2 regions of the Cupriavidus sp. FW306-1B-F12B genome follow, and region 2 is predicted to be linked to the other one. Evidence: riboswitches for the same ligand, from Rfam matches in the RefSeq annotation. Region 2 holds a riboswitch; the other holds the start of a gene.
The links. Region 2 has a riboswitch for glycine ahead of gcvT (glycine cleavage system aminomethyltransferase GcvT). Riboswitches for the same ligand answer to the same signal wherever they lie in the genome.
Positions count from the first base shown of each region.

Region 1 (14,828 bases), on a different contig from region 2:
AATGCCAGCGGCGCACCCGGCGCGACTGCCACGTTCGCGCCGAAATGCTGGTCGACAACTCCCGCCACCATATCAGCCGTCACCGCCGACAAAGTCCACCCCAGGTGCCCGTGCCCGGTGTTGTAGAAGATGCATGCCGCCCGCCCGCGCCCCACGCGCGGCAGCATGTCCGGCATCATCGGCCGCAGCCCGGCCCAAGGCACCACGCTGCGCGTGCTGACGCCGGGAAAGCACTGCTGCACCCATTCCACCAGCGGGCGGATGCGGTCGGCGCGGATATCGCGGTTGTAGCCGTTGAACTCGGCGGTGCCGGCCACACGGAAGCGGTCGTCGCCCAAGCGGCTGGTGACCAGCTTGGTTTCGTCGTCGAGCAGGCTGACCACCGGTGCGGCGGCGCGGCTGGCCTCGTCGGTCAGGTTGACCGTGATCGAATAGCCCTTGACCGGATAGATGTTGACCCGGTCGCCCAGCCCCGCGGCCAGCGCGCGGCTGGCGGTGCCGGCGCAGATCACGGCGCCATCGAAGCTGGAGGTGGCCGTGTCGGCGCCGTCCTGCACGGTCACGGTGGCGCGCCTGCCGTCGGCCTTCACCGCCTGCACGTCCTGGCCGTACAGGCAGCGCACGCCCAGCCGATCGATGGCTGCGGCCAGGCCGCTGGTGAACTTGTGGATGTCGCCGGTGGAATCGCTCTCGGTGAAGTAGCCGCCGTAGTACGAGCCGGCCAGCGTCGGCTCGATCGCGCGCATCTCCTCGGGCGTCACGGCGCGCCGCTCCAGCCCGCCCTGCGCCAGCAGCGCCGAGACCCGGCCGGCATGCTCGAAGCCGGCCTTGTCGCGGTAGATATGGAGGATGCCTTCCTTCTTCAGGTCGAAATCGATGCCTTCCTGCGCCGCCCAGGCGAACAGGTGTTCACGCGCGGCGATGGCCAGGCGCGCGGTCTCGATGGTGTTGCGGCGGTAGTGGGGGATGGCGGCGATGAACTCGGCGAACCAGGACAGCTTGTGCCAGTTGGGCCGGGGATTGACCAGCAGCGGGGCGTCGTTGCGCAGCATCCATTTCATGCCCTTGACGATGGTCGACCAGTGGGTCCAGACCTCGGCGTTGGAGGCCGACAACTGGCCGCCATTGGCGAACGAGGTCTCCATGGCGGCATAGCGGTGGCGTTCGAACAGTGTGACGGAGAATCCGCGCCGGGCCAGCGCGTAGGCCGTGGTGACACCCGTGATGCCACCGCCGATGACAGCGATTGATTTCATGATCTGCAGGTTCCAGGAACGTCGATGGTGGGAGCCCGGACGCAATATGCGTGGCGGACGCCCCCTCTGTTCTGGACCTGAGAGATTCACGACACCCGGCCGCGAGGGCGGGGCGCGCTTGCTCCTTCGGTATGCCGGCGGACGATAGCGTCCGGCATTCTTCAGAGTGCACTGACTGGTGATGCCGGTCCTTTTGCCTGAGAGTTTCCGGGGCGGTTGCTCCTTCGGCGCTGTCCGCGGCGGGCGCCGCGACAGTCTCTCCCTGCATCACATTGGCTTGATGCCAATCGGGGCAATGTAGTGACAAGGCTCGACGTTGGATATGCGGGTTAACGCTTAGGCGGCCTGCCGCCCGCGTCGCTATGTCGCATCGGCCTGCGTCCCCGTGCCCCATAAAATGTCAGCGCTCGCTCTCGGGGAGAGGCGCCGTATGCTGCGCTCAGGTGGAGTGAGTCGAAAAAGACGACAACAAGGTTTTCCAGTGAAGAAAAATCGCATTGCACTGGCCGTTTCGGCGGTGCTGATGGGCCCCGCCGTCGCCGCCGCCCAGGTGGTGGACGCGCCCGAGCCGCTGCAGGAGGTGGTGGTCTCGGCCAAGTCGGAGCGCGCCGAGACGCCGGCGATACCGCCCAACACGCCCTCGCCGGCCTACGGCATCAGCAGCCGCCGCATGGCCGACTTCAATGTGGTGAACACGGAAGACGCCCTCAAGTACGCGCCCAACCTCGCCGTACGCAAGCGCTTCATCGGCGATATGAACTCGATCATCTCGGTGCGCAGCACCAGTTCGCGCCAGTCGGCGCGCGGGCTGGTGTATGCGGACGGCCTGCTGCTGTCCAACCTGCTGGGGTCGGACTTCAGCTTCCCGCCGCGCTGGTCGCTGGTCAACAGCGCCGAGATCGAGCGCATGGATGTGCTGTACGGCCCGTATTCGGCGCTATATCCCGGCAACTCGCTGGGTGCGACGGTGCTGATCACCACGCGCACGCCGGAGAAGCTCGAGGGCGATGCCAGCGTGCAGCTGTTCACGCAGCGCTTCAGCCTGTACGGCACGCACGACAACTTCAACGGGGTCCACGCCAACGCCTATGTGGGCGACCGCGTCGGCCCGTTCTCGTGGCTGGTCAGCGTGGACCGGCAGGACAGCAAGAGCCAGCCGTTGAGCTTCTATACCGCGGCACGCTCCACGGCCCGCGCCACTTCTGCCGACAAGCCGGTCACCGGCGCCTACTTCGACCAGGACCAGACCGGCCGCGACCGCGTGGTGATGGGCGTGAACAGCGAGGGCGTCACCCACACCGTGCAGGACCAGCTCAAGCTCAAGCTTGGCTACGACATCACCAATACCCTGCAGGCGCAGTTCACCGCGGCCTACTGGCAGCAGGACCGCTCCAGCGCCACCGGCAGCTACCTGCGCGATGCCGATGGCAATGTTGTGTCGAGCGGTCCCGTGAATATCGGCGGCTATCGCTATGTGATTCCCGCCAACGCCTTTGCCCCCAGCAATGGCGAGGACGCGCGCTGGCTCTATGGCCTGTCGCTGCGCACGCGCAATGAGACCGGCTGGAATTTCTCGGGCGTGGCGTCGCTGTTCGATGTCAGCAAGGACATCAGCCGCAGCGCCAACACCGCCGGCAGCGGGCCGGGCACGGTGACCTATGGCGACGGCACCGGCTGGCGCACGCTCGACCTGAAGGCCGACTACCGCCCGCAGCTGCTGCAGGGCGGGCACTGGGTCACGTTCGGCTACCACTATGACAATTACCGGCTGAGCAACACCACCTACAACACCTCGGACTGGCAGGCGGTCACCATCACCGCCTTCAACAACGCCTTTGCCGGCAAGACCGAGACCCAGGCGCTCTATGCGCAGGACGCCTGGTACTTTGCCGAGGACTGGAAGCTGATCCCCGGCGTGCGCTACGAACACTGGCGCGCCTATGACGGCAGCCGCAGCCAGCCCGGCGTGGACATCGGCTACCCGGTGCGCAGCGAATCCAACTGGTCGCCCAAGCTGGCGCTGGAGAAGGCCTTCGGGCAGGACTGGCTGGGCCGCTTGTCGCTGGGCCAGGCCTATCGCTACCCGACTGTCAGCGAGCTGTTCCAGGGCCGCATCACCGGCACCGCGCTGATCAACAACGATCCCAACCTGCGGCCCGAGCGGTCATTCTCGAAGGACCTGACCTTCGAGCGCACGCTGGATTCGTCGTACTTCCGGGTCTCGGTGTATGAGGACGATATCCGCGATGCCCTGGTCAGCCAGACCAATACCACGGTATTCCCGACCGTCACCAGTTTCCAGAACGTCGACCGCGTGCGCACCCGCGGCATCGAGCTGGCCTATGACGCGCGCGATGTGTTCGTCAGCGGCTTCGACCTGTCGGCCAGCGGGGCCTACAACCATTCGAAGACGCTCGAGAACGCCAACAACCCGGCCTCGGTGGGCAAGTACTTCTACCGCATTCCCAAGTGGCGGGCCAACCTGATGGGCACCTATCGCATCACGCCGGCCTGGGCCGGCACGCTGGCCATGACCTATTCGGGGCGGCAGTACAATACGCTCGACAATTCCGACGTCAATCCCGACACCTTCGGCGGCACCAGCAGCTTCCTGACCTTTGATGTCAAGCTGACGTACCGGCCTGCGAAGAACGTGCGCCTCGGGCTTGGCATCGACAACCTCACCGACCAGCGCTACTACGTCTACCACCCGTATCCGGGCCGGACGTTCTACGCCGAGGCGAAACTTTCCTTCTGAGCACGTGAACAGGCTGACCATATCCATGCAAGGCGTTCGCCCCGGTTTCCGCTTGATCGTTGCCGGGCTGATGATGGCCGGTGCCGCGCTGGCCGCGACCGCGCAAACGCACGGCGATCACAGCGGCCACGGCGCGCAGGCCAAGGCCGCGAAGATGAGCGAGCTTGGCACCGGCGCCGCGTTCGACCGAAACGGCAAGCTGTGGGTCGCCTACAAGGACGGCCCTTACGTCGCGGTACGTGCATCGACCGACTACGGCCGCAGCTTCGGGCCGGCGCAGCATGTCAACAACGTGCCGGAGCAGGTCGCCGCCGATCATGAAAGCCGGCCCAAGGTCGCCGCGGGGCGCGACGGCGAGATCTTCGTCACCTGGACCCAGCCGCTGCCCAAGCCGTGGACCGGCTTTATCCGCTTTGCGCATTCCGCCGATGGCGGCAAGTCCTTTGCCGAACCGCTGACGGTGCATGCCAACCGCGACCAGATCGCCCACCGCTTCGACGCCATCGCGGTGGACAACGCCGGGCGCGTCTTCGTCAGCTGGATCGACAAGCGCGACGTGGTTGCCGCCGAGGCGCGCAAGCGGCCGTACGCCGGCGCCGCGGTCTACTACGCGGTCTCGGCCGACCAGGGCAAGACCTTCCAGGGCGACTACAAGATTGCCGACCAGTCGTGCGAATGCTGCCGCATCGCGCTGTCGCCCACGCCCGACGGCAAGATGCTGGCGCTGTGGCGCCATGTATTCCCGCCCAACGCGCGCGACCACGCGCTGGCGCTGCTGGGCACCGACGGCAAGGCCACGCCGATGCAGCGCGCCACCTTTGACGACTGGCGCATCGACGCCTGCCCGCACCACGGCCCCGGCGCTTCGGTGGCGCCCGATGGCACGGTGCACATGGTCTGGTTCAACGTGCGCGAAGGCAAGCCCACGGTCTCGGTGGGGCGCTGGAAGGACGGCAAGCTGCAGGCACAGCGCCCGCTGGACGACCCGCGCGCGCAGCATGCCGACATCGTCGCGCTGAACGACAACGAGATCGCGGTGGCCTGGAAATCGTTCGACGGCCAGCAGACGCGGCTGTCCGCGATGCTGTCGCACGATGGCGGCAAGACCTGGCAGACGCGCAAGCTGGCCGGCACGGAGCGCGACTCGGACCAGCCGCACCTGCTGCAGCATGCGGGCCGCGCCTACGTGCTGTGGCGTACCGAGGCCGAGGGCTTCCAGGTGTTCCCGCTGGGCAAGGAGGGTGCATGATGCCATCCCGCCGCAAGCTGCTCGCCGCTGCCGTCCTGACCCTGGCGATGACGGCCGCCAATGCCGGTAGTCAACCGGCCGACCGCGTCGCCGTGTTCGCATCGGCCAGCGCCGCCCAGCTGGCGGCCAGCCAGAAGGGCAAGCCCTTTGTACTGGTGGTGTGGTCGCTCGACTGCGTCTATTGCAAGCGCAACTTCGACGCCATCGGCAAGCTGCGCGCGCGGCATCCGGACCTGCGCGTCGTCACGCTGGCGACGGACAACCCCGACGCGCTGCCACAGGTGCAGCAATTGCTCCAGCGCGTCAGGCTCACGCGCAACGCGTGGGTGTTCGGGCACGAGCCGCAGGAGCGGCTGCGCTATGCGGTCGATCCGGACTGGATGGGCGAGATGCCGCGCACCTACTTCTATCGCGCCGATGGCCAGCGGCACGGCGTGTCCGGCGTGATCAGCGACGCCGACTGGGGCAAGCACCTGCGCTGGGCTGGCATCGCCGGCTGAGCGCGCACCGGAATTCCATGAGGCCAGCGCGGGCCCGCAGCCCACGCTGGAGCGCGCCTCAGGCAAACGCGGTTCACCGCCTTTCTTGTCGGCTGCGCCTGCGTGACGCGCAGCGCAGCGGCGTGCCATAACCCCTCCCCACACATCGGTAGTTTCCCCACTCGGCCTCCATAAAACGGGGCGGTAGTATTCGCCCGTGGTGGTTCAATAAAGAAACAGATGTTCAAATATGAACATATGGGGGCTGCCAGGGTGCCTGGCAGGTTGCCGCCACAGGAAGCAGGGGAGACAGAATGAAATTCAACAGATACGCGGCCGGCCTGGCTGCCGCCATGCCGCTGGTGGCGGCGGCGCAATCGGTGACGCTCTATGGGGTGATCGATACGGGTGTGGAATACCTCAACCACGTGGGTGCGGCGGGAAATGACCTGGTGCGCCAGCCGTCGCTGGCTGCGACTGTGCCATCGCGCTGGGGCTTGCGCGGTTCGGAAGACCTCGGCAACGGGCTGAAGAGCGTGTTCGTGCTGGAATCCGGCTTCGCGCCGGATTCAGGCGTCTCGAATCAGGGCGCGCGACTGTTCGGCCGGCAGGCCTTCGTCGGGCTGAGCGGCCCGTGGGGACAGATCGGGTTTGGGCGCCAGTACACCATGCTGTTCTGGGCGCGTCTGGATACCGACATCCTTACCTCCAACGTCTACGGTGTCGGCTCGATTGACAGCTATATCCCCAACACGCGCGCCGACAACGCGGTCTCGTACAAGGGCAAGTTCGGTGGCGTCACCGTTGGCGCCACGTACAGCCTGGGCCGCGATACCGTCAATGCGGGACCGGGCCCGGCCGGCACCAACTGTGCGGGCGAGAACCCCGCGGACTCGCACGCCTGCCGCGAATGGTCGGCCATGCTGATGTACGAGACTGACTGGTGGGGCGTGAGCGCCGCCTACGATTCGCTGCGCGGCGGCCCCGGCGCCTTTGGTGGCCTGACCCGGAGCAGCCTGAAGGACGACCGCTTCTCGCTGGGCGGCTACATGCTGCTGCCGCGGACCAAGCTGGGCCTGGGACTGCTGTCTCGCAACAACGAAGCAAGCAGCACCCCGCGCAGCGACCTCTGGTTCGCGGGGGCGTCCTACGACATCACGCCCGCGTTCAACCTTGCCGGCGAAGTCTTCTACGTGAAGTACCGGCGCAGCGCGAACAAGGCCTGGCTTGGCGCGATCCGGGGCACCTACGCGTTCTCGAAACGCACCTCCGTGTATGCCACGGCGGGCTATATCGACAACGGCGGCCAGTCGGCGCTGTCGGTCAGCGGCGGCAGCCCCGGCGGCAATCCCAGCGCGGGCGGCAACCAGGCCGGCGTGATGCTCGGCGTCAAGCAGATCTTCTGAGGCGCTGCAGCGCTGTCACCCTTTTCAATAGGTAGAACGATGAAATCATCCCGCTTGCTGGCGATGCTGACCGGCATCGCCCTGATGTGTGCCACGGCCTTGTCGGTCGCCGCCACGCCCGCCCCGGCTGCGGCCGCCCCGGAACGCACTGACCATTTCCGCGTGACGCTGCTGGGCACGGGCACCCCGGTGCCTTCGGCAACGCGCGCTGGCTACAGCACGCTGGTCGAGGCCGGCGGCCAGAAGCTGGTTTTTGATTTTGGCCGCAATGTGGCCGTGCGCCTGTGGCAGTTGCGGATTCCGCTGGGCAGCGTCGACGCGCACTTCCTGACGCACTTCCACTCGGACCATCTGGTGGGACTGCCCGACCTGTGGCTGACTGGCTGGCTGCGGCCGCCCTACGGCCGCCGCGACAAGCCCATGGCGCTGTACGGCCCGGCGGGCACGCGCGCGCTTGCCGATGGGCTGCGCCAGGCCTTTGCCGCGGACATCGCCATCCGGCACAAGGATGAGGGCAGCGCGCTTGCGGGCATCACCATCGATGCCCGCGACGTCGCGCCCGGGGTCGTCTATGAAAAAGACGGGGTCCGCGTGACGGCATTCGAGAACGACCACGGCGACAACATCCGGCCGTCGTATGGCTACCGGATTGACTATCGGGGCCGGGTGGTGGTGCTGTCGGGCGATACCCGGTTCAGTCCCGCCGTGGTCGCGCAGGCAAAGAACGCCGACGTGCTGGTGCATTGCGTCACGCTGATCCCCGATGCGCTGCTGGCTTCCAACCCCGCGTACCGTGCCATCTACGATCACCTGTCCTCGCCGGAGGATGCCGCGCGGGTCTTCCAGGCTGCGGGGCCGAGGCTGGCGGTGTTCAGTCACATCGGCCTGAACGGCGATGCCACGGTCGGGCAGATTGCCGAGCGGGTCCGCAAGACGTATGCCGGTGAACTACTGATCGGCGAGGACCTGACGCGCGTGGAGATCAGCCTGGATGGCCGTGCCGGGACGCCGGGTGGCGTCGCGGTGTGGCAGGAGCGACCGTGAGCCCCGGCGCGCCGCGCCATCCCCTTGCGTTCAATCCGGCTTGATTCCCGCGCGCGCAATGATGGGCTTCCAGCGCTGCTGCTCCTGCGCGATAAAGCGCGAGAACTCCGCCGGCGTGTCGCCCACCACAATCGCCGCATCCGCGCTCAGGCGCTCGACCGACGACTTGCTCTTCACTGCTTTCACGGTGGCGTCCGCCAGCTTGTCGGCGGCCGCCTGGGGCAGAGATGCCGGTGCCAGCAGGCCATACCACTGCGTCATTTCGAAGCCGGGATAGCCTTGTTCGGCAACCGTTGGCACGTCGGGCAGCTGGGGAATGCGCTGGGTCGTGCCGGTGGCGATGCAGCGCACCTTGCCGGCCTTGATGAACTGGATGATCGCCGGCGCGCCGACCGCGGCTGCGTCCAACCGCCCCGACAGCAGGTCAGTGATCTGCGGACCGCTGCCGCGATACGGCACATGGGTGATGAAGGTGCCGGTCGCGGCCTTCAGGTATTCAAAGGCCAGATGGCCGGCGCTGCCGTTGCCGGCCGAACCGTAGTTCAGCTTGCCGGGCTTGCTCTTGGCCAACGCCACGAACTCCTTCAGGTTCTTCGCGGGGACGTCCGGGTGGACCACGTACAGGCTCGGCACCTTGGACAGCAGCGAGATCGCGCGGAAGTCCTTGACGGGGTCATAGGGCAGCTTCGGGAAGATAAACGGATTGACCGCCAGCGTGCCGATATGGCCGAGGATCAGCGTGTGGTTGTCATCGGCGCGCGCGACTTCGCCCATGGCGATATTGCCGGCCGCGCCGGGCTTGTTCTCGACGAAGACTGACACGCCTAGCAGCTTGGTCAGCTCCGCCGCGGTGGAGCGGGCCACGATCTCCGAGCTGCCGCCCGGCGCGAACGGCACCACCAGCCGGATCGGCTTGGCCGGCCAGGCCTGGGCACGCGCCAGCGTTGGCGCCAGCGCGCACGCGCCCAGTGCGGCGGTGGTCTTGAGCAGATGGCGGCGAAGGGGATTTATCGGGGTCATGCATTTCTCCTGAAAGTTCTGTAGCTGGGCCGTGGTGGGGCAGAGTCGGTGCCAGTTGGTGCTATTCGGGCTTGATGTTGCCGTCCCGGATGACCTTGGCCCACAGCCGGGCCTGCCCGTCGATGAATTGCCGTGCCTGTGCTGGCGGCGCAGCGACGATCTCGCCGCCCAGCTCGGCCACGCGTTGCCGGATCTCGGGGCTGGTCATGACTTTCTGCAGGGCGTCAGCGAGCTTCGCTGCGATCGGGTCCGGCGTTGCGGCGGGCAGGAAGGCCGCGTTCCATTCATAGACCTCATAGCTCGCCACGCCGGCTTCCTGCATGGTGGGCACGGACGGCAATGCCTGGGTGCGGGCATGGCTGGTCACCGCCAGCGGCTTCAGCTTGCCGGCCTTGATGTGCTGCAGGCTCGAAGCGACGTTGGCAAAGAACAGCGGCACCTGGCCGGCGATGACATCGGTCATGGCGGGGCCGCCGCCCTTGTAGGGCACATGCAATAGGTCGACCCCCGCGCGCTGCTCGAACAGCACGCCGGCCAGATGCTGCGCCGAGCCATTGCCCGAGGACGCAAAGGCGACCGAGCCCGGCTTTTGCCTGGCCATGGCCAGGACGTCGCTGACCTTGCTGGCGGGAAAGCCCGCCGTGGCCACCAGCACGTTGGGATAGCGCGCCAGCACGCCGACCGGCCGGAAGGCCTTGTCCGGATCGTAGGGCAGGCGCGGATAGAGGCTGGGATTCACCGCATAAGAGGAGGCATCGACCATCATGGTGTAGCCGTCCGGTGCCGCCTTGGCGACATAGGCGGCACCGATCTGCCCGCCGGCACCCGGGCGGTTCTCGACGACGACGGTCTGGCCCAGCTCGCGCCCGAGACCCGGCGCGATCAGCCGTGCCATCAGGTCCGCGCCGCCGCCCGGCGGATACGTCACCACGATCGTGATGGGCCGTGCCGGCCAGGCCGCGGCGGTGTCGGCGGCCTGCGCCAGCGTGGTGGTGGCGATCAGGGCAGCGACCGTGGCGGCGATTGCGTGGCGTGCGTGCATGGGTCTGTCTCCTCGGCGCGGTCCGTCAGCGGACGTCCGCGGTATAGCGAAAGGCAAAGGCGTCGCCCCGCGTCAGCCGGTATTCGATGCAGTTGCCGCCCAGGTCGAAGGCATGCCGGGTCACGACCGCGCACGGATGCGCATCCGGCAAGTCCAGCAACGCTGCCTCGTCTGCTGCCAGCGTGCGGAAGGTCACTTCGTCAACGGCGCGATGGACCGTGATGCCGCAGGCGCTGCCCAGCAGCGGGTAGAGCAGGTCGCCCCACTGCGCCGCAGGGAGTTGCTGCAGGGCTTCGCAGCGCGGCAGCGGCAGCCAGATCGATTCCAGCAGCCGGGGCGTGTCCTCCAGCCAGCGGCGGCGCGAGATCGCCAGCCCGCGCGCACCGGTCGGCAGCCCGAAGCGGGTTGCCATGGCCTTGTCCAGGCGCACGGTGCGGCACGACAGGATTTCCGAGCGCGGCACCGCCGGCGCGCCATCGGCGCCGCCGAAGCGGAAAAACCGCATCAGGCTGGCCCCGCTGAGCCCCTTGCGCACGAAGGTGCCCTTGCCTTGCACGCGCTCCAGCAGACCCTGCTGGACCAACACGGCGATGGCCTGCCGGATGGTGCCCAGCGCAATGCCGAACTCCTTGGCCAGCGCGCCTTCCGCAGGGATGGCGCTGCCGGGCGCCCACGCGCCCGAAACAATATTTGCCTGCAGTTCCGCCGCGATCTGGCCGTAGCGGCTCAGGCCCGCGGCGGTGGTTGTAGTCTGGAGCAGCGCGTTGTCTGGCATGCCGAACCCGTGCTAAATTGATGTCAATGTCATCTAGAGGACTAGAATACTGACGCGGGTTCGGATGCCATATCCGGATATACCCGCGCCACTGAGCCGCGCCACGGAGGGGCTGACTGATGAGCAAGCGCGCTTTGCCGCTGGTGGATACCCACTTCCACGTGTTCGATGCCGGAGTGGCCGCGCCATCGGCCCGCTACCGGCCGCCCTATGCCGCTGACCTGAAGGACTGGCACGCCCGGCTTGCCGGATTGGGGGACCTGTATGGGGTGGTGGTGCAGACCAGTTTTCTCGGCACCGACAATGCGGCGCTGCTGGCCGCGCTGCAGGCCATGCCCGGGCGCTTGCGCGGCGTCGCGGTGGTCGGCCCTGAGGTAACGGATGCGGAACTGGCTACGTTGCACGCGGCCGGCGTGCGGGGCATCCGCCTGAACCTGTATGGCGATCCGGACTGGCAGCGCATTTCCACCGCGCCGTGGCGCGGGCTGTTCGCCAGGATCGCCGGGCTCGGCTGGCATGTCGAACTCCATACCCGCAACGGTGATGGCGGCATGGTGCTGGCGCAGCTTGACGCGGCCCTTGGCAATGCCGGCGCGCCGGTCGTGCTTGACCACTTCGGCCGGCCAGGTGCAGAGGGAGCCGAGGACACGATCTTCGACGTTGCGACTGCCGTGCGCGCGCGCCGCCAGGTCTGGGTGAAGATCAGCGCGCCGTACCGGCTTGCATCCCCTCAGGACTGGACCAGGTTTGCGCAGCGATGGCACGAAGTCGTGGGAGCTGACCGGCTGCTGTGGGGCAGCGACTGGCCATGGACCAACCATGAGGCGCCGGCTCGGGTCGACGAGTGCCGGATGCTTGCCGCATGGCCGGGGCAAGGGGCGCCCGGTGACAGCGAAGCGGCCGGCGCGGCCTTGTCCGCTGCGCTCCGGTGGCGCAACGCGGCAGCGCTGTACGGGTTTGCGGTGAAGGGATAGCGGGCGGCTGGCGCCGCCGGCTTCAATCCAGCGCCAGCACCCCGGGAATCGCTTCCACCAGCAAATCGATCGTCACCCTCAGCTTGTTCGGCAGGAAACGGGCTGGCCTGGACGCCGCGCAGGCCAGCACGCTGACCTGCGCCGGCCTGACGGCCTGACGGCCTGGCAAGCCCTGGCCGAGGCCACGGTGACGCGGCCCGGCGACACCGTCGTGGTGATCGGCACCGGCGGCGTGGCCCTGTTTGCGGTGCAGATCGCCCGCGCACAGGGCGCGCGCGTGATCGTGGTGTCAGGCAGCGACGACAAGCTGGCGCGCGTGCAGGAGCTGGGCGCGGCGCATGGCGTCCACCGCGGCCGCACCGCTGACTGGCCGGCTGCCGTGCGCGAGCTGACCGGCGGCCGCGGTGCCGACCATGTGCTGGAACTGGCTGGCGGAGACAACTTCGGCCGGTCGCTTGCCGCGCTGGCGCAGGGCGGCCGGATCTCGGTGATCGGCAATCTTCAGGGGGATGAGCTGCGCGCCAGCGTCTTATCCGGTGCTGCATGGCCGCGTGACCGTGCAGGGGATCGGCGTGTCGCACCGGCGCGCGCTGCAGGACCTGGTGCGTGCCGTGGACTGGCTGGCGCTGCGTCCGGTGATCGAGAGCGAGTATGGGTTCGGGGACTTGCCCGCGGCGCTCGACCACCTGGAACGCGGGGCCTTCGGCAAGGTGGTGGGGCGGCTGCGCTGAGGCGCGGGCCGGACTGCTATTTGCGAGCCTTGCCGCGCACGCTCTTTTTGGCCGCGGCGGCGCGCGCCGCTTCTTTTTCGGCCGCTGCTGCCGCGCCCAACTGCTCCAGCCAGGCCATGCCCTCGACATAGGACAGGAAATGCCGCAGGTATTCCGGCGACGTCTCGCGCATCAGGGACAGCGAACGATGCACGAGATGGTCGGTATTGAGCGGCCCGGCATTCTCCGGCACGCGCTCCAGCGACAGGCGGAAGTGCTGCTCGACGCTGACCCTGGCCCAGGTCTCGCGGAAGTAGTCGGCCAGGGCATCGACCAGCGGCGCGTCGGACTGGGGTGCGGTTGCCGGCACCGGCGTGGGCGATCGTGCATCGTTTGAGGCAACCGCGAGGGCGGGCCTGGCGCGCGCGGTGATGTCGTGCACGAGTGCGCCAAGCGCGCTGGCTGCCGGGCCGGCTGTTGGCGTGGGCGGCGCGGCACCATCGGCAACATCGCTGTCCTGAACTGTGTACCGCTGCACGATGGCTGCATACGCGGCGGCCAGGCCACGCAGGCGCTCATCCAGCAAGCTCCGCACCGCGCCACTGTGTGCGGCGGCGCGGCGGGCCAGCGCTTGCATCAGGCGGAAGCGCACGGGATCGGCATAGTCGGCGCCGCTGGCCTGCCAGGCGTCCAGTTGCGCGCGGATATCGGCTGCCACGTCGAGGCTAGCCATGTGCCTTCACCGTGCCTGCGGTCACGCGCGGCACCGGCGAGATCTCGACGCGCCGGTTCTTTGCGCGGCCCTCGGCATCGGCATTCGGTGTCACCGGCTGCTGCGAACCGAAGGCGGCCGAGAACACTGAGGTGGGCGGGATGCCGGCATCGATCAGGGTGCGGGTCACGGTCAGGGCGCGCTGCGCCGACAGCTCCCAGTTGTCGGCAAAGCGGCGGTTGCCTTCGCGCACCTGCTGGTCGTCGGTAAAGCCACTGACCATCAGGATCTCGTCGCGGCTGCGCAGGTAGGCCGACAACGGTTGCGCCAGGCTTTTCAGCAGATCGCGGCCGTCAGGTTGCAGCTGGTCTGAGTTGAGCGCAAACAGCACGTTGCCGCTGATGCCGATGCGGCCGTTCACCAGCGTCACGCGGCCGGCCGCCAGCGGCCCTGCCAGTGCCTTTTCCAGCGTCTCGCGGCGCTGTGCTTCCTCCTGCCGCTGCTTCACCTCGGCTTCCAGCCTGGCTGACAGTTCCATCTGCACGCCGATGACCCCCAGCAGGACCAGCACGAACGCGCCCAGCAGCACCGACATCAGGTCGCCAAAGACGGCCCACGCGGGAACGGTCGGCTCGACGCCGGCGTCAAGGTCCTCTCTCATGCCGCCTCTGCGCTGGGCGCTTGCTGGCCGGCGCGCTGCTGCAGGTCCTCAAGGATCTGCTTTTGCGACAGCATGCTCAGGTCGACGACTTCGCGCGCCTGCGCCACGTAGTAGGCCAGTTGCTCGTCGCTGCGCGTCATCGACTTGTCCAGCGCGGCCTCGATGCGCTGCAGGTGGTCGATCAGCTTGCCGTTGGATTCGCTGAACAGCTGCACCGCCACGCCAAAGGCCTCGCCCAGGCTCGCGACTTCGACCGCGCTGCCGGTGACCTGCGCGGCGATGTCGGTGAGCTTGCCGGTTTCGGATTCGACCTTGTCGGTAAAGCGCGTGCCGACGCGGTCCAGCAGGTCCGCCGTGGTGGCGACCAGGGTGTCGACCGCGCTGCGCTGCTCAGTGGAGGCGTGGCTCACGGCATCGAGCAGCGTGCCCAGCGTTTCCAGCATGCGGCTGCGTTCTTCCAGCATGGCGTTGTCGCGCGCCATGCCGTCGGTGAGCTTCTCGCGCAGTTCCGCGATGACCTCCGCGGCGGCCTTGGGCGCTTCGGATGCGGCCTGCATCAGGTGGGCGACTTCGGCGATGGTGCCGGTGGCCTGGGCCTGCGCCTGGGCTGCCATGTCGCGCGCGGTGACGGCCAGCGTCTCGCAGATTTCCTGCTGGCGGCTGACGGTGTGCGCGCTGGTCTGTTCCCATTCCTGGCGCAGCGATGCGGCCATGGTGCCGAGCGTGTCGGTCCAGGCGGCCA
Region 1 is NZ_JBYSXC010000005.1:321,910-336,737, forward strand. It holds gene AC3WLE_RS11590 (D-amino acid dehydrogenase) at 1-1,301, opposite strand, end outside; glycine riboswitch at 1,313-1,431, opposite strand; glycine riboswitch at 1,432-1,530, opposite strand; gene AC3WLE_RS11595 (TonB-dependent receptor) at 1,687-4,014, shown strand; gene AC3WLE_RS11600 (sialidase family protein) at 4,040-5,263, shown strand; gene AC3WLE_RS11605 (TlpA family protein disulfide reductase) at 5,260-5,763, shown strand; gene AC3WLE_RS11610 (porin) at 6,057-7,148, shown strand; gene AC3WLE_RS11615 (MBL fold metallo-hydrolase) at 7,188-8,192, shown strand; gene AC3WLE_RS11620 (Bug family tripartite tricarboxylate transporter substrate binding protein) at 8,223-9,212, opposite strand; gene AC3WLE_RS11625 (tripartite tricarboxylate transporter substrate binding protein) at 9,274-10,254, opposite strand; gene AC3WLE_RS11630 (GntR family transcriptional regulator) at 10,280-11,029, opposite strand; gene AC3WLE_RS11635 (amidohydrolase family protein) at 11,149-12,003, shown strand; partial or broken gene AC3WLE_RS11640 (zinc-dependent alcohol dehydrogenase family protein) at 12,111-12,734, shown strand; gene AC3WLE_RS11645 (DUF2894 domain-containing protein) at 12,751-13,446, opposite strand; gene AC3WLE_RS11650 (OmpA family protein) at 13,439-14,086, opposite strand; gene AC3WLE_RS11655 (DUF802 domain-containing protein) at 14,083-14,828, opposite strand, start outside.
Region 1: linked by a shared signal. The riboswitch ahead of AC3WLE_RS11590 (D-amino acid dehydrogenase) and the one ahead of gcvT (glycine cleavage system aminomethyltransferase GcvT) in region 2 are both predicted to bind glycine.

Region 2 (14,828 bases):
TGAGCTTGTACAGCAGCCCGATCGCGCCCGCGGTCAGCAGGAAGTCGACCACGCCTTGCTTGCTGGCACCCGGCACGAAGCGGTCGTAGTAGTGCAGCACCGCCGGGATAATGCCCGCGGCGCCGTTGGTCGGCGCGGTGACCACGCGCCCGCCGGCGGCATTCTCTTCATTGACGGCAATGGCGTACAGGTTGACCCAGTCCATCACCGAGAGCGGGTCCGACAGCGTGCGCTCGGCGCGCTCGGTCAGGCTGCGGAACAGTTCCGGCGCACGGCGCTTGACCCTGAACGGCCCCGGCAGCTCGCCGTCGGTGCGGCAGCCGCGCGCCACGCACGCCTGCATCACATCCCAGATATGCAGCAGGCCGCTGGTGACTTCCGCCTCGCTGCGCCAGGTCAGCTCGTTTTCCATCATCAGCCGCGCAATGCTCTTGCCGCTGGCGGTGGCCATCTCCAGCATGTCCTTGCCGCTGCGGAACGGGTGCGGAAGTTGCTGCGCGGCATTGAGCACCTGCGTATTGGGTGCGCCCGCGGTCACGACGAAGCCGCCGCCGACCGACAGGTAGCGCGCCTCGCGCAGCGATGCGCCGCTGGCGTCGAAGGCATGGAACTTCATGCCGTTGGGATGCTCGGCCATCGCTTCGCGCCGGTAGAAGGCGATGTGCTCCTTCTCGACAAAGGGCACGACATGCTGGCCCAGCAGCGACAGCTCGCGGCCCGCGCGCAGCGCGGCCAGGCGCGTGTCGATCGAATCGGGATCGATGGTGTCGGGGGCTTCCCCCATCAGGCCGAGGATCACGCCCTTGTCGGTGCCGTGGCCCTTGCCGGTGGCGCCCAGCGAGCCATAGAGCTCGGCACGCACGCTCGCCACCTGCGGCAGCAGGCCGTCGCGCTCAAGCCCCTGCGCGAACATCAGCGCAGCGCGCATCGGGCCTACGGTATGCGAGCTCGACGGGCCGATGCCCACCTTGAACAGATCAAAGACGCTGACTGCCACGGAATGTCTCCAGCAATGGGATGGCCCTGAAGAGGCTCTTCTTGGTCGGTTGGCATGGCTGCGGCGGGCACCGCGACACCGCGATGCCCGTCATCTCGAGCATAGTTCGTTGGCGAGCCGCCGCGGCTGCGGCGGCGCTACGCCTCAGTCCACCACGTAGTCGCTGACCGGCACGCAGGCGCAGAACAGGTTGCGGTCACCATACACGTTGTCGGCACGGCCGACCGGCGGCCAGTACTTCTGCGTGCGCAGCGATGCCACCGGGTACGCGGCTTCCTCGCGCGTGTACTTGTGGGTCCACTCGTCGGCGGTCACCACCGCGGCCGTGTGCGGCGCGTGCTTGAGCGGGTTGTCGTCGCGGTCGAAGGTGCCGTCGGCGACGCGGCCGATTTCCTGGCGGATCGCGATCATCGCGTCGATAAAGCGGTCCAGCTCGTGCAGCGCCTCGCTCTCGGTCGGCTCGATCATCAGCGTGCCCGGCACCGGGAAGCTCATGGTCGGGGCGTGGAAGCCGTAGTCCATCAGGCGCTTGGCCACGTCTTCATTGCTGATGCCGGTGTCCTTCTGCAGCGGGCGCAGGTCCAGGATGCACTCGTGCGCAACCAGGTCGTGCTGGCCGGTGTACAGCACCGGGTAGTACGGCGCCAGGCGCTTGGCGACATAGTTGGCGGCCAGGATCGCATTCTCGGTGGCGGCGGTCAGGCCGGCCGAACCCATCATCGCGATATACATCCACGAGATCGGCAGGATGCTGGCCGAGCCGAACGGCGCCGCCGAAACGCCGCCGATGCCGCGGTCGTCGCGGCGATAGCCGACGCTGTCCTGGTTGGGCAGGAAGTCAGCCAGGTGCGCGCCGACCGCGACCGGGCCCACGCCCGGGCCGCCGCCGCCGTGCGGGATGCAGAAGGTCTTGTGCAGGTTCAGGTGCGACACGTCGCCGCCGAACTGGCCCGGCGCGGCGGTGCCGACCATCGCGTTCATGTTGGCGCCGTCCACGTACACCTGGCCGCCGTGCTGGTGCACGATCTCGCAGATCTGCTGCACGCCCTGCTCGAACACGCCGTGCGTGGACGGGTAGGTGATCATGATCGCCGCCAGGTTCTTGCTGTGCTGCTCGGCCTTCTTCGCCAGGTCTTGCAGGTCGACGTTGCCGTCCTCGTCGCAGGCCACCACCACCACCTTCATGCCGGCCATCTGCGCCGAAGCCGGGTTGGTGCCGTGTGCGGACGACGGGATCAGGCAGATGTCGCGATGGCTTTCGCCGCGGCTGGCGTGGTAGGCATGGATGATCAGCAGGCCCGCGTACTCGCCCTGCGAGCCGGCGTTGGGCTGCAGGCTGACCGCGGCGTAGCCGGTGGCGGCGCACAGCATGGCCTCGAGCTGGTCGATCATCTCGCGGTAGCCCACGGTCTGGTCCAGCGGCGCGAACGGGTGGATCTGGCTGAATTCGGGCCAGGTCACCGGGATCATCTCGCTGGTGGCGTTCAGCTTCATCGTGCACGAGCCCAGCGGGATCATGGTGCGGTCCAGCGCCAGGTCCTTGTCGGCCAGCATGCGCAGGTAGCGCAGCATCTCGTGTTCGGCGTGGTGCGTGTTGAACACCGGGTGGGTCAGGTATTCGCTGGTGCGTGCCAGTTCCGCCGGGAACGCGTCCTGCACGACAGCTTCGAGCTTGTCGAAGTCCACTTCCGCGGGCAGCGGCTTGCCTTGCGTGAAGACTTCCCACAGCGCGACCACGTCGGCACGGGTGGCAGTCTCGTCCAGCGAGATGCCGACGCGCGTGGCGCTGATATGGCGCAGGTTGATGCCGCGCGCGGTGGCCGCGGCATGGATGGCATCGGTGTTGAAGCCGGTTTCCAGCGTCAGCGTATCGAAGAAGCTGGCGTTGGTGCGCGCGAAGCCGAGCTTTTCCAGGCCGGCGGCCAGCGTCGCGGTCAGGCGATGCACGCGCTGCGCGATGCGCTTCAGGCCCTGCGGGCCATGGTAGACCGCATACATCGACGCCATCACGGCCAGCAGCACCTGCGCGGTACAGATATTCGAGGTGGCCTTCTCGCGGCGGATATGCTGCTCGCGCGTCTGCAGGGCCAGGCGGTAGGCCTTGTTGCCCTGCGCATCGATGGTCACGCCCACCAGCCGGCCCGGCATCGAGCGCTTGAACGCGTCCTTCACCGCCATATAGCCGGCGTGCGGGCCGCCGAAGCCCAGCGGCACGCCGAAGCGCTGCGAGTTGCCCACGGCCACATCGGCGCCCCATTCGCCCGGCGCGGCGATCAGCGTCAGCGCCAGCAGGTCGGCGGCAGCCACCACCAGGCCGCCGGCGGCGTGCACGGCGTCGGCGATGGCGCGGTAGTCGTTGACGTCGCCGTTCACGCCCGGGTACTGCAGCAGCACGCCGAAGGCGTTGGCCGCGGCGGCATCGGCGGCGGGGCCGACCTTGACCTCGATGCCCATCGGCAGCGCGCGCGTGCGTACCACTTCCAGCGTCTGCGGCAGCACGTCGTCGGCCACGTAGAAGGTGTTCGAATCGTGCTTGTTCACGCGCTGCAGCAGCGTCATGGCTTCGGCCGCGGCAGTGCCTTCATCCAGCATCGACGCATTGGCGATATCCAGCCCGGTCAGGTCGGTGACCATCTGCTGGAAGTTCAGCATCGCCTCCAGGCGGCCCTGCGAGATCTCCGGCTGGTAGGGCGTGTAGGCGGTGTACCAGGCCGGGTTCTCGAAGATATTGCGCAGGATGACGCCGGGCGTGACGGTGTTGTAGTAGCCCTGGCCGATAAAGCTCTTCAGCACCCTGTTCTTGCCAGCCAGCCCGCGCAGCCTTGACAGCGCGGCTTCCTCGCTCAGCGGCTCGGTGAACTCGCCCATCGGCATGCCGTCGCGGCGGCGGATGGCGGCGGGGATGACGGCGTCGATCAGCGCGGCGCGGCTGTCATAGCCCAGCACCTTCAGCATGTGCTGCTGTTCGGGGGTATCGGGGCCGATATGGCGGGCGGCGAAGGCGTCGCGCGCCTCCAGTTCGGCCAGCGTGGGCCGGTTCACTTGGGCGGCGTTCATGGGAAGCGGGGCGTTCATTGGCAAGAACCTCGTGAGGTGCGCGCCGGCCGGTGGTCAGCCGGGACGGCGCGCGTCAGTCTGCAGTGGCCGGTCCAACCATGGACCGGCGCGGCCGGCGTCAGGCGCCGACGCTGGCCTTGTAGGCGTCGGCCGACATCAGGCCGTTGACGTCGTCGCCGTTGGCCGGCTTGAGCTTGAACAGCCACGCGTCGAAGGCGTCGGCGTTGACGCTCTCCGGGGCAGCCGTGGCGGCCTCGTTGACGGCGATCACTTCGCCGGCCACGGGGGCGTAGATGTCGGAAGCGGCCTTTACCGATTCCACCACTGCCAGCGCATCGCCGGCACCGACCGACTTGCCCACTTCGGGCAGTTCCAGGAAGACGATGTCGCCCAGCGCGTCCTGCGCGTGGTCGGTGATGCCGATGGTGAGCGTGCCGTCGGCTTCGACGCGTACCCACTCATGCGACTCGGTGTACTTGAGGTCAGCGGGGAAATTCATGAAGGTTCTCCGGATACAGATTTGTTTCTTGTTGGGTGATGCCTGCCCGGCGAAGCTGCCGGCAGGCGAGGGCGACCGTTGGGTGAGCCTCAGCTCACGAGTGCCTTGCCATTACGCACAAACGGCAGTTTAACCACAGTCGCGTTGAGTTTGCGGTCGCGGATCTCCACCTGCACGGTATCGCCCACGGCGACATCCTTGGGCAGGCGGGCAAAGGCGATGGACTGGGACAGCGACGGGCTGAAGGTGCCGCTGGTGATTTCACCGTCACCGGCCGGCGTGATCACTTTCTGGTGGGCGCGCAGGACGCCGCCCTTGTCACGCAGGATCAGGCCGAGGAATTGCTGGCGCGAACCGGCCGCGGCCAGTGCCGCCTTGCCGGTGAAGTCACGCTCGCTCTGCAGGTCCACCGTCCAGGCCAGGCCCGCATCCAGCGGCGAGGTGTTGATATCCATATCCTGGCCGTACAGGTTCATGCCGGCTTCCAGGCGCAGCGTGTCGCGCGCGCCCAGGCCTGCGGGGCGCACGCCGGCGGCGTTCAGCTTTTCCCAGACGGCGGCGACGTTCTCGGCCGGCACCACCAGTTCGAAGCCGTCTTCGCCGGTGTAGCCGGTGCGCGCCACCATGATCTCGCCGATGGCCGGGTCCTGGACCACGGCGGCGTTGAAGGGCTTGAGCGTGTCCGAAGGCTGGGTCGAGGGGAAGGTGCTCCACACCCTGGCGCGGGCGTTGGGCCCCTGCACGGCGACGATGGCCAGAGGCTGCGCGCCTGCAGGCGCAACATCGTCGCGGCGCGGCGTGATGGTCACATCGCTGCCGGTGGCGGCATTGCGCGCGCGGATCCATTCGATGTCGCCCAGCGCGGTGCTGGCGTTGACGACCAGGCGGAAGCGGTCCTCGGCAAAGAAGTAGACGATCAGGTCGTCGATGACGCCGCCTTTCTCATCCAGCATGCAGGAGTAGAGCGCCTTGCCCGGGGTCCGCAGCTTGTCGACATTGTTGGCCAGCAGGCCGCGCAGGAAGCTGCGGGTATTGGCGCCGGCGAGGTCGACCACGCACATGTGCGACACGTCGAACATGCCGGCGTCGGTGCGCACGGCATTGTGTTCTTCGATCTGGGAGCCGTAGTTGACCGGCATGTCCCAGCCGCCGAAATCAACCATGCGGGCGCCGAGGGCGCGGTGGATGGCGTTGAGGGGCGTGGCCTGGAGCGTCATGGAATCCTCTGGGGCAGTCTCGGTTGGCGAAAACAAAAAAGGGCCATCCGCCGCAACGCTCGCCGCGCCTGAATGTGGCGTGGCAATCCGCTGCGGCGGATGACCCCTCTGTCCTCGATACCTGAGAGATTACAAGGCGGATCCTGCCGGACCCCTTCCTCGTGCGCCCCTTCGGTGGGCACGCTCGCCACGAATGGCGGGTGCCGCTCTCCAGAGTTCGGCATGCATTGTGTGCATATTGCATGCCGATCCGATCGGTCCGTGGTGCCTGAGAGTTTTCGGGTGATACCCCTTCGGCGGCGCAGGCGATGCGCGCTCTCCCGGTCGGATGCGCGCAATGTACGGGAGGCCCCGGCCTTTGTCAAACCGGCCAGGGGAGCCTGCCGTACCTGTCGCTGCGGTGGTCTGGCTTACTTCTTCTTGTCGTCGGTGACAACGTTACCGATCACGCCGCCCACGGCCGCGCCACCCAGCGTACCCAGCGCGCTACCGTCGGTGAGGATGGCGCCGCCCACGGCGCCCGCGCCCGCGCCAATGGCGGTATTACGCTGCTTCGGGGTCATATCCGCGCAACCGGCAAAGGCCGCGACGGTCACGCCGATCAGGGTCACCTTGGTCAAAGTCTGCAGGGTTTTCATTATTGGCTCCGATGTGATGATTCAAGCATGTCAACCCCGCCGCGCAGGCCAGGGGACATACTAGTTAGAGCGTTTGGTTGCGCGATTGGCTCCGGCCTTTACGAAGTGTTACGCCGGTGACACAACCGGCCGTGTCAACGCGGTTTGCGCTGACTGACCTGCCGCGGCCAGCGTGTTAACATCGGCAGCTTTGCTGCCATGCCCGTTTTTTGGGTGCTGGCGTGTCCCGCCTGGCCTGCCGCTGTTCCTGCCGATTTCCCTGCCTCCAACCGCATCCCACGCATGACCCATGGCCTGAACTCCGCCCAATCCGAAGCCGTCCGCTACCTGGACGGCCCTTGCCTGGTGCTGGCCGGGGCGGGCTCCGGCAAGACCCGGGTGATCACGCAGAAGATCGCGCATCTGATCGAGGACAAGGGCTTCGAGCCGCGCCATATCGCCGCCGTCACCTTTACCAACAAGGCCGCCAAGGAGATGCAGGAGCGCATCGGCAAGCTGATGGAGGGCAAGACCACACGCGAGGGCAAGCGCATTCCGCTCAAACAGCTGACGGTCTGTACCTTCCACTCGCTCGGGGTGCAGATCCTGCGCATGGAGGCCGAGCACGTGGGCCTGAAGCCGCAGTTTTCGATCATGGATTCGGACGACTGCTTCGGCCTGATCCAGGAGCAGCTGGGCACCACCGACAAGAAGCTGATCCGCGGCGTGCAGGGCACGATCTCGCTATGGAAGAACGGCATGGTCGATCCGGAGGCAGCGATCGCGCAGGCCGCCAATGCCGACGAGCACCAGGCCGCGCTGGTCTACCGCAACTACGTGGCCACGCTGCACGCCTACCAGGCGGTGGATTTCGACGACCTGATCCGCCTGCCCGCCGAGCTGTTCGCGCGCAATGAAACGGTGCAACTCAAGTGGCAGAACCGCCTGCGCTACTTCCTGGTCGACGAATACCAGGACACCAACGCCTGCCAGTACCAGTTGCTGAAGCTGCTGGCAGGCGGCTCGCACCTGCGCGCGCCGGCCTTCACCGCGGTCGGCGACGACGACCAGGCCATCTATGGCTGGCGCGGCGCCACGCTGGACAACCTGCGCGGGTTGCAGACCGACTTCCCGGACCTGAAGGTGATCAAGCTGGAGCAGAACTACCGCTCCACGGTGCGCATCCTGGAAGCCGCCAACGCGGTCATCGCCAACAACCCCAAGCTGTTCGACAAGAAGCTGTGGAGCGAGCACGGCATGGGCGACCCCATCGCCATCCACCCGATGAACGACGAGGAGCACGAGGCCGAGTCGGTGGTGTTCCGCCTGTCCGCGCACAAGTTCGAGCGCCGCGCGCAGTTCCGCGACTACGCCATCCTGTATCGCGGCAACCACCAGGCGCGGCTGTTTGAGCAGATCCTGCGGCGCGAACGGATTCCCTATGTGCTGTCGGGCGGCCAGAGCTTCTTCGACAAGGCCGAGATCAAGGACATCTGCGCCTATCTGCGCCTGATTGCCAACCCCGACGACGATCCCGCCTTTATCCGCGCCATCACCACGCCGCGCCGCGGCGTGGGCAACACCACGCTGGAAGCGCTGGGCACCTTTGCCGGACAGGCCAAGGTGTCGCTGTTCGAGGCCGCGATGATGGGCGGCATCGAAGGCAAGCTGCAGCCGCGCCAGCTGGAGCCGCTGCGCGTGTTCTGCGAATCGATGGTACGGCTGGCCGACCGCGCGGCCAAGGATCCCGCCACCGTGGTGCTGGACGACCTGATGGAAGGGATCCACTACGAGGCCTACCTGTACGACAGCTTCGACGAACGGCAGGCGCAGTCGCGCTGGACCAATACGCTGGAATTCCTCGACTGGCTCAAGCGCAAGGGCACCAAGCCCGAAGGCGCCGAGGGCGAGGAAGCCACCGGCTTCGACAATGCCGACGGCCTCGGCAGCGAAGGCAAGAACCTGCTGGAGCTGACCCAGACCGTGGCGCTGATGAGCATGCTGGAAGGCCGCGAGGAAGATCCCGACGCGGTGCGGCTGTCCACGCTGCATGCGTCCAAGGGGCTGGAGTATCCGCACGTGTTCCTGGTCGGCGTGGAGGAGGGCATCCTGCCGCACTGCCGCGAAGAAGAGGACATGAGCGACGAGAAGATCGAGGAAGAGCGGCGATTGATGTATGTCGGCATCACCCGCGCCCAGCGCAGCCTGCATGTCAGCTGGTGCAAGAAGCGCAAGCGCGCGCGAGAGACCTACTCGTGCCAGCCTTCGCGCTTTATCGGCGAGATGAAGCTGGAGGAGGCGCCTGCGCCGGTGGATGAAACCCCGGCGATGAGCCCCAAGGACCGGCTCGGCGCGCTCAAGGCACTGCTGGGAAACGGCGGCAAGACAGCCCCGGGCTGAACGGGCGCTACAGTCCCGATACAAAGGCCTACCAGGCTGACAAGACGCGGGGTGCAGGCATGCCTAGTATGGCGGCTGTGCTGCTCGCGCCGTTCGACCGCGTCGAATCCTCGCGCAGCCGCGCCACCGGCGGGGTCGGCATGGGGTTGTCGATCGCGGTCGACATTGCCGCGCGCCATGGCGGCGAGCTGACCCTGAGCAACCGCCCCGAAGGCGGCCTGCGCGCGCGCCTGTCCCTACCGCGCGGCTGACGCCGCCAGCGTGACGTACTGCGAGCCGCGCTGCCCGTGCGTGAAGTCGAGCGGGAAATCGCCCACGTCCACGCGCCCCTGCAGTGCCCGCCGCATCTCGGCCGCGCCGCTGCCGCGCAGGCCGGCCAGCGCGCGCGCCAGCCATGCCGCGCCGATATAGCCAGCCAGCGTGGCCGGCGACGGCGGCTCATCCAGGTATTGCTTCATGCGCGCCACGTGTTCCTTCACCACCCGCAGCGTTGCCTGTTGCGGCCCGGGCGCGACCTGGGTCAGCACCATGCCGCCGTTGTAGCCAGCGCCCAGGATCTCGCGCGCGGCGGTGGCGCTGACCGACGACAGCCCGACCAGGAAACCGTACCAGCCCTGCACCGCCAGCGCGCGGCCCAGCCCGGCGTAGGCAAGGGTATCGCCCGCCACGATCACCGCGCCCGGGCGAGTGGCGGCGATGCGCCGGGCGGCGGCCTCGGGATTGGCGTCGAGCGGCACTGCGCGCGTCCCGGTCTGCGCCTCCAGCCGGGCCAGCGACGGGGCGGCGAAGTCCGGCGCCAGGGCCAGCGCGATGCTGGTCAGGCCGTAGCTGCGCAGCTGGCGTACCGCCGCGTCCAGTTCGGCCTGGTAGTCGGCACGGGTGAACCAGACGTTGTCGGCCGCCAGCGCAAGCCCCGACAGCGGCGCCACGATCTGCACGCCGCGCCGGCCCAGCTCGGCCGATGCCGCCAGCGCCGGCAACAGCCGGTCGCCCGGGCCGAACAGCAGCTCGGCGCGTTCGGTATCGGCCAGCGACACCGCCTGCGCCAGCGCGCGGCGCGGGTCGGGATCGGCGTCACGGACCACGTGCGCGATGCGCACCGGGCCGTTGCCGGCGTTGACAGCATCGAACATGACCTTGGCCCCGGCCAGGTAGTCGCGCGCAAGGTCGGCTTGCGCGCCGCCGCGGTCGAGCAGGTGGCCGACCACGACCGTGCGGCGCGCCTGCGTCTGCGACAGAGCTGGCCAGGCGGGCAGGGCCAGGGCCGCGCCGGCGGCGGCAAGCAGGCGGCGCCGGTGCCGGGCCGGTGCTGCCAGGTGGCTGCGCAGCGGTGGGTACGGCGGATGCGTTGATGTCTGGTCGGGAGTTGGCATTGCAGGGGCAGGTGACGCGCGGGCCGGCGGTGGCGCGCAGCGTATCCGCCACACATGACACCAATGTGACGCCCGCCGCCCGCAGGTCCAATGCCCGCGCTTGACGGCGGTCAACGCGCCAGCGGCGGTGCGGCCCTACGATGGGCCGTCATACACCCATACCCCCGCGCCCCCATGATCCCGTCTGCCATGACTTTCCCTGCGCCCGACCGCCGCGCACTGTCCGACTTCCGCGCGCTGGCCGGCCGCATCGACGGCAACGGCCCGCGCTATACCTCGTACCCGACGGCCGACCGCTTCCGCAACGGGCCCGACCTGTCGCTGTACCACGACGCACTCGCCGCCTGCCGCGCCGACGCGCCGGCGCCGCTGTCGCTGTACCTGCATATCCCGTTCTGCGAGAACATCTGCTACTACTGCGGCTGCAACAAGATCATCACGCGCGACCATGGCCGCAGCGCCCGCTACGTCAACTACCTGGGCCGCGAGATGGCGCTGGTGGCAGACCGGCTCGGGCCGCGCCGCCAGGTGCTGCAGTCGCACTGGGGCGGGGGCACGCCGACCTTCCTCGACCCCGGCGAGATGCGCCGCGTGATGGCGCTGCTGCATGAGCATTTCGAGCTGGCGGCCGAGGGCGAGCATTCGATCGAGATCGATCCGCGCCGCGTCGACCACGCCCGCATTGCGCTGCTGGCCGAGCTGGGCTTCAACCGCGTCAGCCTGGGCGTGCAGGATTTCGATCCCGAGGTCCAGCAGGCCATCCATCGCATCCAGCCGTTCGAAGAGACCCGCGCCGTGGTGGATGCCGCACGCACGCTGGGTTTCCGCTCGGTCAGCCTGGACCTGATCTACGGCCTGCCGCACCAGACCGCGGCGCGCTTTGGCCGCACCATCGAGCAGGTGCTGGCGCTGCGTCCCGACCGGCTCTCGGTCTATAGCTACGCGCACCTGCCGCATGTGTTCAAGCCGCAACGCCGCATCGACGAAAACGCCTTGCCGCCCGCCGGCGAGAAGCTCGACATCCTGGTCTCCACCATCGAGCGGCTGACCGCCGAGGGCTACGTTTATATCGGCATGGACCATTTCGCGCTGCCCGACGACGACCTCGCCGTGGCCCAGCGCGAAGGGCGGCTGCAGCGCAACTTCCAGGGTTACTCAACGCACGCCGGCTACGACCAGGTCGGGCTCGGCATTTCCGCGATCGGCGCGATCGCGGGGCGCTACGTGCAAAATGCGCGCACGCTGGACGAGTACTACGGCGCGCTCGACCACGGCCGCCTGCCGCTGGCGCGCGGCGTGGCGATGAGCGTCGACGACCACCTGCGGCGCGAGATCATCGGCGACCTGATGTGCAATGGGGTGCTCGATATCCCGGCGCTGGAAGCGCGCCACGGCATCCGCTTCGGCACGGCCTTTGCGCCGGAACTGGCCGACCTTGCTGCACTGGGCGCTGACGGGCTGGTGCAATGCGCGCCGGAACGCATCACCGTGACGCCGCTGGGCCGGTTGCTGGTGCGGCGCGTGGCGATGGTGTTCGACCACTACCTGCGCGAGGACGCCGCGCGGCCCGCGGACACCGGTGCCCAGGCCGTTGCCGCCAACGATGGCGCGCAGCCGGTGCGCTTCGTGCCGCGGGCGCGGTACTCGCGCGTGGTGTAGCGGCCGCGCAGGCGGTACGGACGAAAAAAAGCCCGCGCAATATGCGCGGGCTTTTCGTTTGCAGCAGGCGGACTTACTTGGCGGCGTTGGCCATGTAGTCCGAAGCGGCGATCACGTCCGCGTCCGGGCCGGCGTAGCCACCCTTGGGCGGCATCACGCCCTTGCCCTTGAGCGCAAAGTTGTGGACCGCGTCCATGCCTTCCTTCAGGCGCGGCGCCCAGGCGGCCTTGTCGCCGAACTTGGGCGCACCTGCCACGCCGGCGGCGTGGCAGGCGGCGCAGACCTGCTCGTAGACCTTCTTGCCCACGTCGGCCGAGGCGGCCGGCGCAGCAGCAGGTGCGGCGGCAGCGGCTGCCGGGGCCGCTGCAGCGGCCGGTGCAGGCGCGGCAGCGGCGGCCGGACCGGCGGCGGCATCAGGGGCTGCGGCGGTCGCCAGCGCGGCGGCAGCCGGGGCAGCCGGTTCCGGGAACTTGGCGCCGCCGGCGTCGGCCATGTAGACCACGGCACGGGCCAGTTCGTAGTCGGCGTAGTCGTCCGGCGTGGTGCCGGCGCGCGCGGCCATCGCGCCCTTGCCGTTTATCACCGACTTCATCAGGCCGTCAAAGCCCTGGCCGATGCGCGCGGTCCAGTCGCCAGCGTTGGCGTACTTGGGTGCACCCGCTGCGCCGGTGGCGTGGCACGCGGCGCAGATTTCCTTGTAGACCTGCTCGCCCGTCTTGAAGACGCGCGGCGCATTGGGATCCTTGATTTCGAGCGAGGCGACCGGCTTGATGCGGTCGTTGACGGCTTCCGCCGTGGTGGCGGCGCCGGCGCTTTCAGTCGAGCCGTGTCCGACAAAGTTGACCAGCAGAATGATCACGATGATCGGCACCAGGAAAGCCGCGATCACAACTGCGATCAGCTGCTTCGGGGTTTTGATGGGAGACTCGTGTTCGTCGTGTTCGTTGTGGACGTCGCTCATACAGAACTCTCAGTTTTGCAGGAAACCTTCTGGCCGCTTACGCTCGGCTTGCTTATTCTGGCCCGGTCTTGGTCACTCGCTGACCGCTGTCCGGCCCCATCCGGGCCGCCCGTGCTGGCTGCGGCCCTTGCCTGACTTGGGTCTGTTGCTATTTGCGCGCTGCGGACTGTCTCCCGGACCGGGCCTGATTGTCGCCGACAACAAGCCGCGCGGCCTTGACCCCGGTCGACTCATTGCATCGGCGGTGTGGCGGGCACGATTTGACGCAAATAGCTGGCGATTATAGCGCCAAAGGCCCCCCGCCAGTGCCAAAAAGCGGCGGTTGCGAGACGTTCCCTGAAGCCCCTGGCGGGCCCGCATGGACGGCACGGGGCAAACGCGGTATCCTATGCGACTTTCCTGCGGCGGCACTCGCCCGCCGCAACCGCTGTACCCACAAACCGGTTGCAAAACCGTCCTGTGCGCCCGTAGCTCAATGGATAGAGTACTGCCCTCCGAAGGCAGGGGTTGCTGGTTCGATCCCAGCCGGGCGCGCCAAATTTCCTCCCGATATGTCGTGCCATGATGCTGGCCCTGAAGCAAGCGCATGCGCCGGCCGTCAGTTCGTGCCGGCGGGAGCCGGGACGATTCCCGGCGCAGGCTCCGGCACGCGATCGTCGCTGACCACCCGGTTGCGGCCGGCCGCCTTGGCCGCGTACAGCCGGCGGTCCGCCACCTGCAGCATGGTGTCGAGGTTGTCGGTGCCGTCCACTCCCATGTCGGACACGCCGATCGATACCGTGAACTGGATATTGCCCTTGGCAGTGGCATCGGCGGCCGGCTCGCACACGGTCTGGCCCAGGATCTTGCGCAGGCGCTCGGCGGTTTGCGTGGCTTCGTCCAGCGATGTGCGCGGCAGCAGCAGCGCGAATTCCTCGCCGCCGACGCGTGCCGGCACGTCGATGGCGCGCACGGTCGCGCGCACCACGTCGGCCAGCTTCCGCAGCACGCGGTCGCCGCTGGCGTGGCCCCAGTTGTCGTTGATGCGCTTGAAGCGGTCGATATCGATCATCAGCATCGACATCGGCGTCTTGTCGCGCAGGCAGTGCTCGTACTCGATGCCGAAGCGCGCCTCGAACTCGCGGCGGTTGGTCAGGCCGGTCAGCGCGTCGGTCTCGGCCAGCTCGCGCAGCGCCTCGCCGCGCGCCTGGTAGTGCGAGAACAGCTTGCCGATGCCCTGCAAGGTGACCCACATCAGCAACGCCAGCGCCAGCGCGCTGGCGGCCAGCACGGCGCTCAGGTGCGACGCCGTGCGCAGCAGCAGGTCGGTGGCCGAGAAGTAGTCGACCAGCGCCAGGGTGCTGCTGCCGATGCGCTGGAACATGATGCGGCTGCCGTCGGCGGCGCGCAGCGTGCCCGAACCGCGCCGGAACATTTCCCGCGCCGTGGCTTCGTGCCAGGAGGCAGGCAGGATGGCGGACAGCTTCTCGCCGCGCCTGACGTCGCGGGTGCTGGCACCGACCAGGTTGCCGTCGATATCGACCAGAAAGCGCTGTACTCCTTCGGGTGTGGTCCGGGTCAGGTACGCGTCCATGCTGTGCTGTGAGATCTCGGTGATGGCCACACCACGGAACTGGTGGTCCAGGTAGACCGGCACGCTCAGCGACAAGTACATATCGTCGCTGCCGTCGGCCACGGGGCCGAAGTTCCAGCGCATGCCCTGGTCGGGATTGGCCTCGGGCAGGTGCTCGCGGATATAGCCGGTGGCGGCGACGCGCCGCAGCGTGGCGGCGGCGTCAGCGGGCGGCACCGGCGGATAGGCGACGAAGAAGCCATTGTTCGAAACGTACGTCAGCTTGCGCGCCACCAGCGGGTTGACCGGCTCGGCGCTGATGAGCTGGCTGAGGCCACGGGCCACGTACAGGCCCGCCAGCAGGTCGCCGTCGCGGCGGGAGAAGCCTTCCAGGCCCGCCAGCAGGGCGGGGCTGACGCCGAGCAAGACCGCATCGCCTTCCGGTGCGGGGAGTTCCCAGACGTCGTCGTTACGGTGCTCATAGGCCGCCTTCAGC
Region 2 is NZ_JBYSXC010000007.1:60,335-75,162, reverse strand. It holds gene AC3WLE_RS14010 (L-serine ammonia-lyase) at 1-997, opposite strand, end outside; gene gcvP (aminomethyl-transferring glycine dehydrogenase) at 1,142-4,072, opposite strand; gene gcvH (glycine cleavage system protein GcvH) at 4,173-4,553, opposite strand; gene gcvT (glycine cleavage system aminomethyltransferase GcvT) at 4,643-5,770, opposite strand; glycine riboswitch at 5,869-5,994, opposite strand; glycine riboswitch at 6,016-6,103, opposite strand; gene AC3WLE_RS13990 (YMGG-like glycine zipper-containing protein) at 6,181-6,408, opposite strand; gene AC3WLE_RS13985 (UvrD-helicase domain-containing protein) at 6,691-8,787, shown strand; partial or broken gene AC3WLE_RS13980 (ATP-binding protein) at 8,868-9,038, shown strand; gene AC3WLE_RS13975 (ABC transporter substrate-binding protein) at 9,024-10,160, opposite strand; gene hemN (oxygen-independent coproporphyrinogen III oxidase) at 10,350-11,819, shown strand; gene AC3WLE_RS13965 (c-type cytochrome) at 11,893-12,780, opposite strand; tRNA gene AC3WLE_RS13960 (tRNA-Arg) at 13,242-13,317, shown strand; gene AC3WLE_RS13955 (diguanylate cyclase) at 13,379-14,828, opposite strand, start outside.